DNA from 4 places in the Paraburkholderia nemoris genome. Region 1 is predicted to be linked to each of the others. Evidence: predicted binding sites of a transcription regulator. Region 1 holds the regulator's gene; each other region holds the start of a gene.
The links. Region 1 encodes LexA, which represses DNA repair genes until DNA is damaged. Its sites were predicted from a motif close to ACTGTATNNNNATACAGT; they were not measured.
Positions count from the first base shown of each region.

Region 1 (3,207 bases):
CTACCTTGCGCGTGCCGTGCTTGTCGACCACCTTGTCCACCACCGCAACCGGCGGCTCGGCCAGAATGCTCACCGACGGCACGACGATTTCAAACTTCTCCGGACCGAATTCCTTCAGGGAGAGGAACGCCTCGTTTTCCCACGCGATCAGCACGTCGCCGATACCGCGTTGCACGAAGCTGGTGGTCGCGCCACGCGCGCCCGAATCCAGCACGCCGGCATTCTTATAGAGCTTGCCGACGAACTCCTTGGCCTTCTGGTCATTGCCGCCCGGCTGATGTTCAGCATAGGCCCATGCGGCCAGGTAGTTCCAGCGCGCGCCACCCGACGTCTTCGGATTCGGCGTCACGATCGACACACCCGGCTTGATCAGATCGTCCCAATCCTTGATGTGCTTCGGATTACCCTTGCGTACCAGAAACACGATCGTCGACGTGTACGGCGACGCGTTGTCCGGCAAACGTTTTTGCCAGCCCTTGTCGAGCAAACCCTTGTTGGCCAGCGCGTCGATATCATAGGCAAGCGCCAAGGTCACGACGTCCGCCTGCAAACCGTCCAGCACCGAGCGTGCTTGCGCACCCGAGCCGCCGTGCGACTGCTTGAAGGTGATCGTCTCGCCCGTTTTCGCCTTCCATTCCTTGCCGAATGCCTGGTTGACGTCCTGGTACAGCTCGCGTGTCGGGTCGTACGACACGTTCAGCAGCGTCGTGTCGGCTGCCTGTGCCTGAACCGTGACGCCGACCGCGGCGATCGTACCGACTGCGCCGAATGCGAGCGCCGCGATAAGTTTTCTGGTCTTGCCTGCCAGCCCCGTGCCCTGATGGTTCATTCCAACTTTCTCCGCGTTGTTGTCCGCTGAAACAGCGTGTGGTGTTGTTTTGCGTCGCGGTCACGTGCACATGAGCGCCAACTCGAAGGGCAGTCTATCGAAGAGCTTTCATCATTAAAAATAATGTTTCTTCATTCTTTAATACGCAAAAGTGGTAATGACGGCCGGATAAGGCGTTGCGGCACGCAAACGGGTGTTAAAGCGTCCATTTACGACGCTGGAACGCCACCCCAGGACACGAACTTAAAGTAAAGCTTGAATTGCGCGGAATACTGTATAAAAATACAGGCACCTGTTCATACATACAGTGGCGCCATGACCAAACTCACCGCACGACAGCAGCAGGTTTTCGATCTGATCCGCCGGGCCATCGAACGCACCGGCTTTCCGCCCACCCGCGCGGAGATCGCCGCCGAGCTGGGTTTCAGCTCGGCCAACTCGGCAGAAGAGCATCTGCGCGCCCTCGCCCGCAAGGGCGTGATCGAACTGGCGGCCGGCGCATCGCGTGGTATTCGCCTGCTGGGCGGATCGGAAGATTCTCCGTACCAGTTCACGCTGCCGCACGCCAGCATCATGCAACTGTCGTTGCCGCTGATCGGCCGCGTTGCCGCGGGTAGCCCGATCCTCGCGCAGGAACATATCTCGCAGCACTACGCGTGCGATCCGGCACTGTTCTCGAGCAAGCCGGACTACCTGCTGAAGGTACGTGGGCTGTCCATGCGCGACGCGGGCATCTTCGACGGCGACCTGCTCGCCGTGCAGAAGAAAAGCGAAGCCAAAGACGGCCAGATCATCATCGCGCGGCTTGGCGACGACGTGACGGTCAAGCGCTTGAAGCGCCGCCCGAACGGTATCGAGCTGATCGCCGAGAACCCTGATTACGACAACATCTTCGTTGAAACCGGCAGCGCGGAATTTGCGCTCGAGGGCATCGCCGTCGGGCTGATCCGCCCGGGCGAGTTCTAACTGCCCACTCGTACGCCAAACCCAAAGCTGCCCCAACGTTGAATCGCCTGGAGAGACTCATGGAACGCCTTGCCCGCCTGCTGCCTTTTCGCCAGTTCGGTCGTTTGCGTCATCTGCGCAAGCTGGTGCCGTGTTCGCTGATCGAGGCGTCCTCCGCCAGTACTCCATCGCTATCGCTGTTCGACGCGGCCGCCGGCGTATCGGGCTTGCCGTCCTCGTTGCCGGCTTTTGCTCGCGTGTCGTTGAATTCGGGGCTGAATACGGCTGAACCCGCACGCCGTGCGCCGGTACGCGTGTATCACGGACCGTCGCGGCTGATCATGGTCGGCACGGTAGACGCGGTGTGCCGCATGATCGATCGTTGCATCGCCGATGAAGCCAACGTGCACGGCGCGGTGTTCGAGTCATAAGCTGCATTGCGCGTGCACCGCATTCCATTGCGGCTGCACGACGCGCGACACCCGGCGTATGTTGTTCACCCGCTAACGCCGTTTCGGATATCGCATCGCCTGGGATCGTTTTTGCGTGGCCGCGGTCCACGTTAGATCACACCTGATGGAGAGTCCCACTCGATGGCAGTTTCAACACGCACGAAACGCAGCGCCGCCCGGCCACTGATCGTCACCTTGATTGTGATTGTGGTGATTGCCGCGTTGGGGTTCTGTTACGCGTCGCCTTATATGGCGCTGAATACCCTCAAACGCGCGGCGGATGCGCGTGATGCGCAAACCGTCAATGAATACGTCGACTTTCCCGCGTTGCGCGAGAGCCTGAAGCAGCAGGTCACCGGCCTGCTGACGCGCCGGCTCGACGGGCAAGGCAACGGCAATCCGCTCGCGGCGATTGGCGCGATGATCGGCGTGGCCTTGATCGGTCCGCTGGTCGACGCTTATGCAACACCCGACGGTGTCGCGGCATTGCTGAACGGCATGCCGCCGCGCGGCAACCCGGGCGAGCGCCCTCCTGTTCCGGCTGGCGCCGGAAATCCGCCGGCCGCCACCGCGGCGGCACCCGAACCGGCGCCCGCTGTTGCGGGCAACAACGGAAACAGCGCCACGCCGCCACAACCGCCGCAAACCACGGCGGGCTACCGCGGCCTTAATGAGTTCGTCGTCAGCTATCAGCATGGTGCTGGTGACGCGCGTTACTCGGCGATCTTGCGGCGCGAAGGCTTGTTCACATGGAAGCTGGCGGCGGTTAATCTGAACGAGTGATCGCCCGGCGCTCGCTATCGACTTGAGCGTATGAGCGAATCACAGTTTGGCCGAAGCGAACGCGGCGATCGCTTCGGCCACATGGCTCATTCAACTCATTCAATCCAGTCCACGCGCTTCGCCCCGCCGTGCGTCAGGCCGCCGCCGCTTGCTGCTGCTCCTGCGCGGAAGAGCACGCCACCAGAATGCTGCACGAGA
Region 1 covers NZ_CAJNBO010000003.1:392,980-396,186, forward strand. Annotated here, with positions in the region: gene KHO33_RS06615 (sulfate ABC transporter substrate-binding protein) at 1-829, opposite strand, end outside; gene lexA (transcriptional repressor LexA) at 1,145-1,795, shown strand; gene KHO33_RS06625 (hypothetical protein) at 1,855-2,205, shown strand; gene KHO33_RS06630 (DUF2939 domain-containing protein) at 2,368-3,009, shown strand; gene KHO33_RS06635 (universal stress protein) at 3,143-3,207, opposite strand, start outside.

Region 2 (3,207 bases), on a different contig from region 1:
GGAAGATTGGGCGGCGGTAACATGGGCCTGGCGGTCTCGCCGATGGGAAGCCAGCGTGCGGCGACTTCCGGGCGGTGGTCGGCAACCGGAGCCGCCTTGAGCACGTTCTGCGCGCCGAGCCGGGCGACGAGCAGCTCCATCAGGCGCGCGTGATCCTGCGGCGAGCCGCCGGGCTCCGGGAACAGCGATTCGCTCGGCGTGTCCGCTTCGCGGACGTCCTTCGCGTCGAGACGAACGGCGATGACCGGCGCGGCCAGTTCGACGCGGCCCAGCCGTTCTTTCAGAAGACGCACGAGGTGGTCCTCGCGCGACGTCGGTTCCGCGAGGGCAACTTCGATTGCCGTCGGCGGCACCGCCGCGCGGCCGCGCTCATGCTCGAGCTCAAGCACAAACCGCGCGATCGCCAGCTGTCGTGCCGACAGCCAGCCGGTCATCTGAAGGATCAGGCGCCGCGCTGCGAACAGCACGGCCTCTGCGTGCTCGATCCGGTCGGGCAGCTCGAGCCGCGCACTGAAGGCGGGAGGCACCTCGAGCCATTCATACACTTCCGGTGCCGCGCCCGTCGCGCGATCGAGCGCATCCAGCAGCGCCGTGCCGCAGCGTTTCTTGAGGCCTGCGCGGGGCAGGCGCCGGACGTCGTCCACCGTTTCGCATCCCAGCCCGTCGAACCATTCGGCGTAGGGGCGCGCAGGCGGCAGGGCAGGTAACGGCACGCGACGCAGTGCGCGGTCGACGGATTGCAACGTGAGGGCAATACCACCCGAGGACCGGGCGAAAAGCCACGCGGCCTGTCCTGTTGGCGCAACAGCAAGCGTTGCCGTTACGCCGAACGCGATCACCGTTTCGCGCGCGAGTCGACGCAGCGGGCGAATACCGCCAAAGAGCCGCAGGCTCGCCGAGACGTCGGCAAGTACGACGGCTTCTTCGGCCAGCACCACGTGGGGGGTGAAATGCAGCAGGGCGAACGCCACGCCGCGAACCAGCTCCGCTTCACGGGTGAGGTCACGCTCCCGGATGACCGCGTCGGGTGCGAGCGTCAGCACGCCACCGCGACGCATGCCGGCCACGATCCCGGTGGAATGCGCCGCGCGGTCGAGCGCGACAACGCGGTCCTTCTCCAGCACGACAAACCCGGCCTCATGGCGTGGCGTCGACCAGCGCGGGAGAAACGACTCGAGGGCGAGGTGCGGCAGATGTACGCCGATCCAGAGTTGCATATCGGCTCAACAGGGCAGGTGAAGGCGTGAGAGGAACGAAAACGGGTTCGTCGCGCTGCGGTCCGCGGCGCTTGACGAAGGTCACTTCAATACCGCCCCTGGCCGCTCGCAGCGCAAGCCGCAGCGGTGCTGGCGACGTTACGTGGGCGGCCGCGAGTGGGCGAAACAGGAACAGCAGCGTGTCCGAGGCCTGCGCGGCCAGATGCAGGCGCCGGAGCGCCTCCTGCCGCACTTCGGCCTGCCAGAAGAGCAGGGCGCCGCAGGTGCCGGCACGCAGGATCTGCTCGGCGGCCCACAGCGCATCAGCCGTGCGTGGTGCGCGTAGCACGCAGGCCCGTCCTGCGGGAACGCCCAGCCACGCCAGTCCGGCGGGTTGTAGCCGATGCGGCGGCTGCAGCAGGAGCAAGGGGCGGGATCCGACGGTCGCCAGTGCGGGCTGCAGCAGACGCAGTTCACCGCAGCCAGGCTGCGGTGTGAGCAGTTCGGTGAGCGCGCCCGCAGGCCAGCCGCCGCCCGGCAGCTCGGCGGCCAGCGCGGCGTGGCCGCACGACACCACCCGATCGAAGCCAGCGGCCAGTTGCGAAGCTCGCCAGAGGCCAGGGTGGATATCTTCGGGGTGACGCGGCAGGGCGCTCATGGGGCAATGGCACTGTATGGATATACAGTATCTAGTGTAGCGCTTATCCCGGGGAAATGTAAAAGGAGGTCTGGAGACTACGACCGGGCGGTTCCTGGCGAGCCGTTCCAGACGGACGCAAGACCACCTTTCACAACCGGCTCGGCCACTACGGCCGCCAGATACAGAGATGCCAGCCCCCGCCGCTGCAGGCACCGGTTTTCCGCCCGGGACGGGCGGGCACAGTGGTGTTGGGAGAATCAGACGGTTAGTTGCATTCGATAATTTCAGGAATGAGCCGCCGGATTTGGAAGACCAGGCGGCCGGCGCGGTGCTTCCCAGGCGCACGTCAGGGGGAGCAGACAGCGGACGCGTGACTGTTACGGGGAGCTTTCCGCTCGAAGACATTTGGACCGTCAATTTTCGCGAGGCCGGGCCGTTAACTGCCTCAAGTACTCGCGAGGATTTTGTTTGCATGACTATCGTTTTCCGCAGACTCGAAGCCATCTTTCTGGATTCGACAGCTCGATTCATTTCTGTCGATCCACGAATGAGCAATCAGGATCGGCTATTTCTCAGCGGGCACGGCCTGGACACGATCCGCGAGATCGCCCAACAATTCCCGCGCGACGGGCAGCTGGGTGTCCGCATGGCGGAACTGCAACGGAGCAGGGAGTTCGCCCGTGCCCTGATGGACTTTGTCGATCCGGAGATGTCGTTTGGAGACTTCATTCGCGGTGTGAATCAAGCCTTCGCATCGTGGCATTCGGAGCTTGACAGGACGCAGCCGTGCCGCGCTGAGCTCGCTGCTGCGATGCGCCGGGAGCTTTTTGCCGGCAACGATGCGGGATGGAGGGCGTACGCGGCACACATGCGCACGCATCTGTCGTGGTTCGCCGGTGACGAGGCGCTACGCATTCCGGATAAAACACGTAAGACGAGCGGGAAAGTTGTCAGCGATGCTGTTGCCGGGCGCAAACACTGACGATCAGAGCGGGCGAGCACTAGCCAGGATCCGGAAGATCGATGTCGTTTGCCGACGGCAGTTGAAGCTTTCCCATGTATTAATCGCTCAGTTCCAATTTGCACGATGTGCGGGCTTCCAATAGCGGCGGTGTACGAGCAATACCCCACGCCTGAAGCAACACATCGAACGACGGTGCTGCGACAGTCTTTAGGACCGGCAATTCCGGAACGAGCGACTTCGGACTGGCCTAGCCGTCGTCAGGCACAATGGGTTATCTAAGCCGACATTCCGATGCTATGGGCCATTGTGCTATTTGCGACGAAGAGATTACGCCTCTGAATGACTCGAAGGAACACGTCGTTCCCAATGCGGTTGGTGGAAGACTCAAAGTACGAGGTTTTATCTGC
Region 2 covers NZ_CAJNBO010000022.1:63,548-66,754, forward strand. Annotated here, with positions in the region: gene KHO33_RS29305 (Y-family DNA polymerase) at 1-1,217, opposite strand, end outside; gene imuA (translesion DNA synthesis-associated protein ImuA) at 1,138-1,854, opposite strand; gene KHO33_RS29315 (hypothetical protein) at 2,309-2,818, shown strand; gene KHO33_RS29320 (HNH endonuclease) at 3,067-3,207, shown strand, end outside.
Region 2: the regulator LexA is predicted to act here: its motif matches at 1,866-1,883, upstream of imuA (translesion DNA synthesis-associated protein ImuA).

Region 3 (3,207 bases), on a different contig from region 1:
CGAATCCGGTCGTCGAAGCGCGTGATCGCGATCTTGTAGGTTTCGTCGAGCACGGTCGAAATCGGCGCGGATGCTTCGTTGACGATCGGCGCAGTGATCGAATAACCCTTGAGCGGATAGACCGGAATCTTCACGAGACCGGACAGGAATTTCGTCGAATACGAACCGAGCGCGACGACAAACGAGTCAGCGCGCACCAGTTCATCGCCGCACTGGACGCCGGCGATGCGGTCGCCCGCCATGGTGAGGGAGTCAATCGGCGTGTTGTAGCGGAATTTGACGCCCAGTTGCTCGGCCATCGCGGCAAGGCGCGTGGTGAACATCTGGCAGTCGCCGGTTTCGTCGCCCGGCAGGCGCAGGCCGCCCGTCAGCTTGTGCGAAACCGCGGCGAGCGCCGGTTCGGCTTGCGCGAGTTCGGCCGCCGACAGAAGTTCATAAGGCACGTTGGCTTCCTGCAGCACGGCGATGTCTTTCGCGGCGCCGTCGAACTGCTGTTGCGTGCGGAACACCTGCAGCGTGCCGCCGGTGCGGCCTTCGTACTGGATGCCCGTTTCGGCGCGCAGCGCTTGCAAACAATCGCGGCTGTATTCGGCGAGGCGGACCATGCGGCCCTTGTTCACCGCATAACGCGCCGACGTGCAGTTCTGCAGCATCTGCCACATCCACTGCAACTGGAATTGCGTGCCGTCGAGACGGATCGCGAGCGGCGCGTGTTTCTGGAACATCCACTTGACGGCCTTCAGCGGCACGCCAGGCGCAGCCCACGGCGACGCGTAGCCTGGCGAGATCTGGCCGGCATTGGCAAAGCTGGTTTCGAGCGCCGGGCCGGCCTCGCGGTCGATGACGGTCACTTCATGACCGGCGCGCGCGAGGTAGTAAGCACTCGTCACACCGACAACGCCACTGCCCAAAACGACGACTCGCATAGCTGCTCCAGGATGTTCAATAAGAGGTCTGAGGACGGTGCGCTCGTCGATTCGTTTGAATTCGTTCGATTAACGAGGTGTAACGCTGTTCGCCCAGTGATAACCGCTATACTATTAACAGTCAGGTAGGTTTTGTTATTGTATTTTCAAGATTTTCAGCAAAAACACCATGCGTACACAGCGCCAACCGATCCGGGCTCTCGACAAACTCGATCACAAGATTCTGCGGCTCCTGCAGCAGGACGGCCGGATGGCGATGAAAGACCTCGCCGAGCAGGTCGGGCTGTCCGTCACGCCGTGCATCGAACGCGTCAAACGGATGGAGCGCGACGGCGTGATCACCGGCTACCACGCGCGCGTGAACCCGGCTGAGCTGGGCGCGGCGCTGCTGGTATTTGTCGAGATCACGCTCGATCACAAGAGCGGCAACATGTTCGACCAGTTCCGCCGCGAGGTGCAGAAGATCCCCGAGGTGCTGGAGTGCCACCTCGTCTCGGGCGACTTCGACTATCTGATCAAGGCGCGCATCGGCGAAATGGCCGACTACCGGAAGCTGCTGGGGGACATCCTGCTGCAACTACCCGGCGCGGTGCAGTCGAAGAGCTACGTGGTGATGGAAGAGATCAAGGAAACGCTGACGATTGCGGTCGGCGATTAGCTCGCACGGGAGCTGTGTAGCTGGGCTCGACAAACGGCGTAAACACTGTATATTTATACAGGTATTTTGCGCCGTTTTGCTCGCCGTTTTGCTTTTTGCGTGCTCCAGCCGTGACCGACTCCGACACTCACTCCGCCAACGAATTTCTGATTGCTCCGCCCGCGCCTCGCAAGGGGCGCGGCGCGGTGACGAATCTGCAAGGCCGTTACGAAGTCGACCAGCGTGAAGTGGTGGACGACGGCTGGCTTGCGTCGCCGGAGGAAGACAGCGAGCCCAAGGTCTTGCGCACGCAGGTTTTCGAAGAGCGGGCCAAGACCATTCTTACGCGCAACGCGTCGCCGGATATTCCGTTCAGCGTGTCGCTGAACCCGTATCGGGGCTGCGAACATGGTTGCATCTACTGCTTCGCGCGGCCCACGCATAGTTATCTGGGACTGTCGCCGGGGCTCGACTTCGAAAGCCGTATCTACGCGAAGGTCAACGCGCCGGAGTTGCTCGAGCGAGAGTTGTCGAAGAAGTCTTATGTGCCGGAGCCGATCGCGCTTGGCGTCAACACCGACGCCTGGCAACCCGTCGAACGCGATTTGCGCCTTACGCGGCGCGTGGTCGAGGTGCTCAGCGAGCGCGGCCATCCGTTCGCGGCTATCACCAAATCGTCGCTGATCGAGCGGGATATCGATCTGCTCGCGCCTATGGCGGCGCGGGGGCAGTTCATGGCGGCGATCACCATCACCACGCTGGACACCGATATCGCGCGCACGCTCGAGCCGCGTGCCGCCACGCCGTCGCGTCGATTGCGCACGATCCGTACGTTGAGCGAAGCGGGTATTCCGGTTGGCGTCAGCATCGCGCCGGTGATTCCGTTCGTCACCGAGCCAGATATGGAGCGCGTGCTGGAAGCGTGTGCAGAGGCAGGCGCAAGCAATGCGAGCTACATCGTGCTGCGTTTGCCGTGGGAAGTTGCGCCGCTATTCAAGGATTGGCTCGCGGCGCATTTTCCCGATCGAGCTGACCGGGTGATGAGCCGCGTGCGCGATATGCGAGGCGGGAAGGACTATGACTCGAACTTCGCCACTCGAATGAAGGGAGAAGGCTTGTGGGCGGACCTGCTGAAGCAGCGCTTCCACAATGCTGCGCGCCGCCTCGGGCTAAACCGGCGTGATCGCGGCATTCTCGATATGTCGCATTTTCGCCGGGTTGAGCCGGTGCGCACTGAACCGTCGCCGCGCGACAATCCCCAATTGAGGCTTTTTTAGCGCGGCGCGCAGCGGGTCATTGCGACAGCGCTTTGGCGGCCTGAACCTGGCCTTCGAAGTAAGTCTGGAACGAGATCGCGAGGCCCGTCATCAGCAGGAACGCGCCGATCAGCAGTGAAAAGATCACGATAAAAATGACGGTCCAGCCAGAGCGGCTTTTGCGTTGGGCTTGCGCGTTGAACTGCGCGTCCCATTTTTCATCCGGACGCAGGCCGTAGACGATCGCGGCCAGAAAGGCGGAGAGCAGCGAAACGGCGCCGAAAAACGCGAGCACCCAGCCGAGCATCGAGGCCCGTTCGCTCGCCACCACCAGCATGGCGCCCGGAATCCCGATCAGCGTGCCGAGCAGGTGCGCCCAGCCGTAGAT
Region 3 covers NZ_CAJNBO010000005.1:152,521-155,727, reverse strand. Annotated here, with positions in the region: gene KHO33_RS09530 (D-amino acid dehydrogenase) at 1-926, opposite strand, end outside; gene KHO33_RS09525 (Lrp/AsnC ligand binding domain-containing protein) at 1,096-1,584, shown strand; gene KHO33_RS09520 (PA0069 family radical SAM protein) at 1,695-2,840, shown strand; gene KHO33_RS09515 (NINE protein) at 2,857-3,207, opposite strand, start outside.
Region 3: the regulator LexA is predicted to act here: its motif matches at 1,629-1,646, upstream of KHO33_RS09520 (PA0069 family radical SAM protein).

Region 4 (3,207 bases), on a different contig from region 1:
TGATAACGCGCCCGACTGTTGGATGGGTGATGTCCAATTCTTCCGCTATTTTTCGTTGCGATAACCCCCGCAGCGACAACTGAATGATGCGCAGATTGCGCAGCGTTGGGGCCACCCGATCGTCTCCCGGCGCGGTATCGAGTGCGATCTCAACAATTGCTTGATCAAGGTGCTTATCGTCGAGCACAGAGGCTTTTTTTGCCACGGCCAAGTGACGTTGAACGGACGCAAAGGATTGCCCGACGAACATATTAGAAATCTCGACAGCGAGATTGCTCGACACTCCCTCTTTAGTAAGCATTTTGGCTATTACGCTCGCGGGCGGCACGTCAAAATCAATGCTTGAATCGAACCGTCGCCACACAGCCGGATCAAGCATGTCCGGGTGATTCGTTGCGGCGACCAACAGTGACGTCGACGGCCACTCATCTATCGCTTGCAACAACACAGTAACCAACCGCTTCAGTTCCCCGACGTCCCGATCGTCGTCCCGCTTTTTTGCAACCGCATCGAACTCGTCGAGCAGCAGGATGCACGGGAAGCTCTTTGCATAGTCAACAACAGCCTTGATGTTGCTTCCCGTTTTACCGAGCAAGCTACTCATGACCGTCGCAAGGTCGAGTGTCAGTAAAGGAAGGTGCAATTCCCGGGCGAGCCAGCAAGCCGCGAGCGTTTTGCCTACACCGGGCGGTCCTTTGAACAGCAGCGCGCGGACTGGCTCCAACCCAGCCTCCAAGAGACGGCTCGCTGCCGAGCGCTCGCGTACGACTTGTGAGAGCACGCGAGATATATGCTCAGGCCATTCCGGTTCGACATCAAGAATCACATTGCTAGATTCGCGCAGTAGCGCGCGTCGACTGTCCAGATCAACCGGTGCAGGGGACACCGATGCATCTCGAGTCATCGATTGTGATGTGAGCAACGACGCAATCTTCGCGGCTGCCGCCTCGTCTGTCTTCTTCAGTTTGCTTGCAAGACGCCGGCTCAGGAGAGCTACGCTCGAGGCATTTCCTTTGACGCCGTACTGTACAAGTCCGCATAGGTCGTCAAGTGTTATTTGTACCATCAGAAGTGCCGTCCTATAAGGGTTTCTGCAGCAATGGTAAACAAAATTTATAAAATGTTCCATCGATCTTTCCGCACCTGCCGCGCGACATCGCCTTTGTACGACAAGCATCCACCTCGGGGTGCCGTCAAGATTGGGGGCGTCTCAAGATTCGGAATTTCGCGCACGCTAACGGAGGGCCGTCGCGGCGACCGTGCAAAAACCAGTTCCCGGCCCGCCCGAGACGGCTGTCCGGCAACCGCCCGTGGCCGCCTGATCGCCCCCTTTTACATTTTTCCGGGATAAGCGCTACACTGAACACTGTATATCCATACAGTGTTCCTGCCCCCATGAGCGCCCTGCCACGTCACCCTGAAGAAATCCACCCTGCGCTATGGCGAGCCTCGCAACTGGCCGCCGGCTTCGACCGGGTAGTGCCGTGCGGCCACGCCGCGCTGGCCGCCGCACTGCCGGGCGGCGGCTGGCCCGCGGGCGCGCTCACCGAACTGCTCACACCGCAGCCGGGCTGCGGTGAACTGCGTCTGCTGCAGCCCGCACTGGCCACCGTCGGATCCCGCCCCTTGCTCCTGCTGCAGCCGCCGCATCGGCTACAACCCGCCGGACTGGCGTGGCTGGGCGTTCCCGCAGGACAGGCCTGCGTGCTGCGCGCACCACGCACGGCTGATGCGCTGTGGGCCGCCGAGCAGATCCTGCGTGCCGGCACCTGCGGCGCCCTGCTCTTCTGGCAGGCCGAAGTGCGGCAGGAGGCGCTCCGGCGCCTGCATCTGGCCGCGCAGGCCTCGGACACGCTGCTGTTCCTGTTTCGCCCACTCGCGGCCGCCCAGGCGACGTCGCCAGCGCCGCTGCGGCTTGCGCTGCGAGCCGCCAGGGGTGGTATTGAAGTGATGTTCGTCAAGCGCCGCGGACCGCAGCGCGACGAACCCGTTTTCGTTCCCCTTACGCCTTCACCGGCCCTGTTGAGCCGATATGCAACTCTGGATCGGCGTACATCTGCCGCACCTCGCCCTCGAGTCGTTTCTCCCGCGCTGGTCGACGCCACGCCATGAGGCCGGGTTTGTCGTGCTGGAGAAGGACCGCGTTGTCGCGCTCGACCACGCGGCGCATTCCGCCGGGATCGTGGCCGGCATGCGCCGCGGTGGCGTGCTGACGCTCGCGCCCGACGCGGTCATCCGGGAGCGTGATCTCACCCGTGAAGCAGAGCTGGTTCGTGGCGTGGCGTTCGCCCTGCTGCATTTCACCCCCCACGTGGTGCTGGCTGAAGAAGCCGTCGTACTTGCCGACGTCTCGGCGAGCCTGCGGCTCTTTGGCGGTATTCGCCCGCTGCGCCGACTCGCGCGCGAAACGGTGATCGCGTTCGGCGTAACGGCAACGCTTGCTGTTGCGCCAACAGGGCAGGCCGGGTGGCTCTTCGCCCGGTCCTCGGGTGGCATTGCCCTCACGTTGCGATCCGTCGACCGCGCACTGCGTCGCGTGCCGTTACCTGCCCTGCCGCCGGCGCGCCCCTACGCCGAATGGTTCGACGGCCTGGGATGCGAAACGGTGGATGACGTCCGGCGCCTGCCTCGCGCAGGCCTCAAGAAACGCTGCGGCACGGCGCTGCTGGATGCGCTCGATCGCGCCACGGGCGCGGCACCGGAGGTGTATGAATGGCTCGAGACGCCTCCCGCCTTCAGTGCGCGGCTCGAGCTTTCCGACCGGATCGAGCACGCAGAGGCCGTGCTGTTCGCGGCGCGGCGCCTGATCCTGCAGATGACCGGCTGGCTGTCGGCCCGACAGCTTGCAATCGCGCGGTTTGTGCTTGAGCTCGAGCACGAGCGCGGCCGCGCGGCGGTGCCGCCGACAGCAATCGAAGTTGCCCTTGCGGAACCGACGTCGCGCGAGGACCACCTCGTGCGTCTTCTGAAAGAACGGCTGGGCCGCGTCGAACTGGCCGCGCCGGTCATCGCCGTTCGTCTCGACGCGAAGGACGTGCGCGAAGCGGACGCACCCAGCGAATCGCTGTTTCCTGAGCCTGGCGGGTCGCCACAGGATCATGCGCGCCTGATGGAACTGCTCGTCGCCCGGCTCGGCGCCCAGAATGTCACCCGGGCGGCGCCCGTCGCCGACCACCGCCCCGAGGTCGCCGCGCGCTGGATACCCAT
Region 4 covers NZ_CAJNBO010000040.1:591-3,797, forward strand. Annotated here, with positions in the region: gene KHO33_RS37125 (AAA family ATPase) at 1-1,129, opposite strand, end outside; gene imuA (translesion DNA synthesis-associated protein ImuA) at 1,396-2,112, shown strand; gene KHO33_RS37135 (Y-family DNA polymerase) at 2,033-3,207, shown strand, end outside.
Region 4: the regulator LexA is predicted to act here: its motif matches at 1,366-1,383, upstream of imuA (translesion DNA synthesis-associated protein ImuA).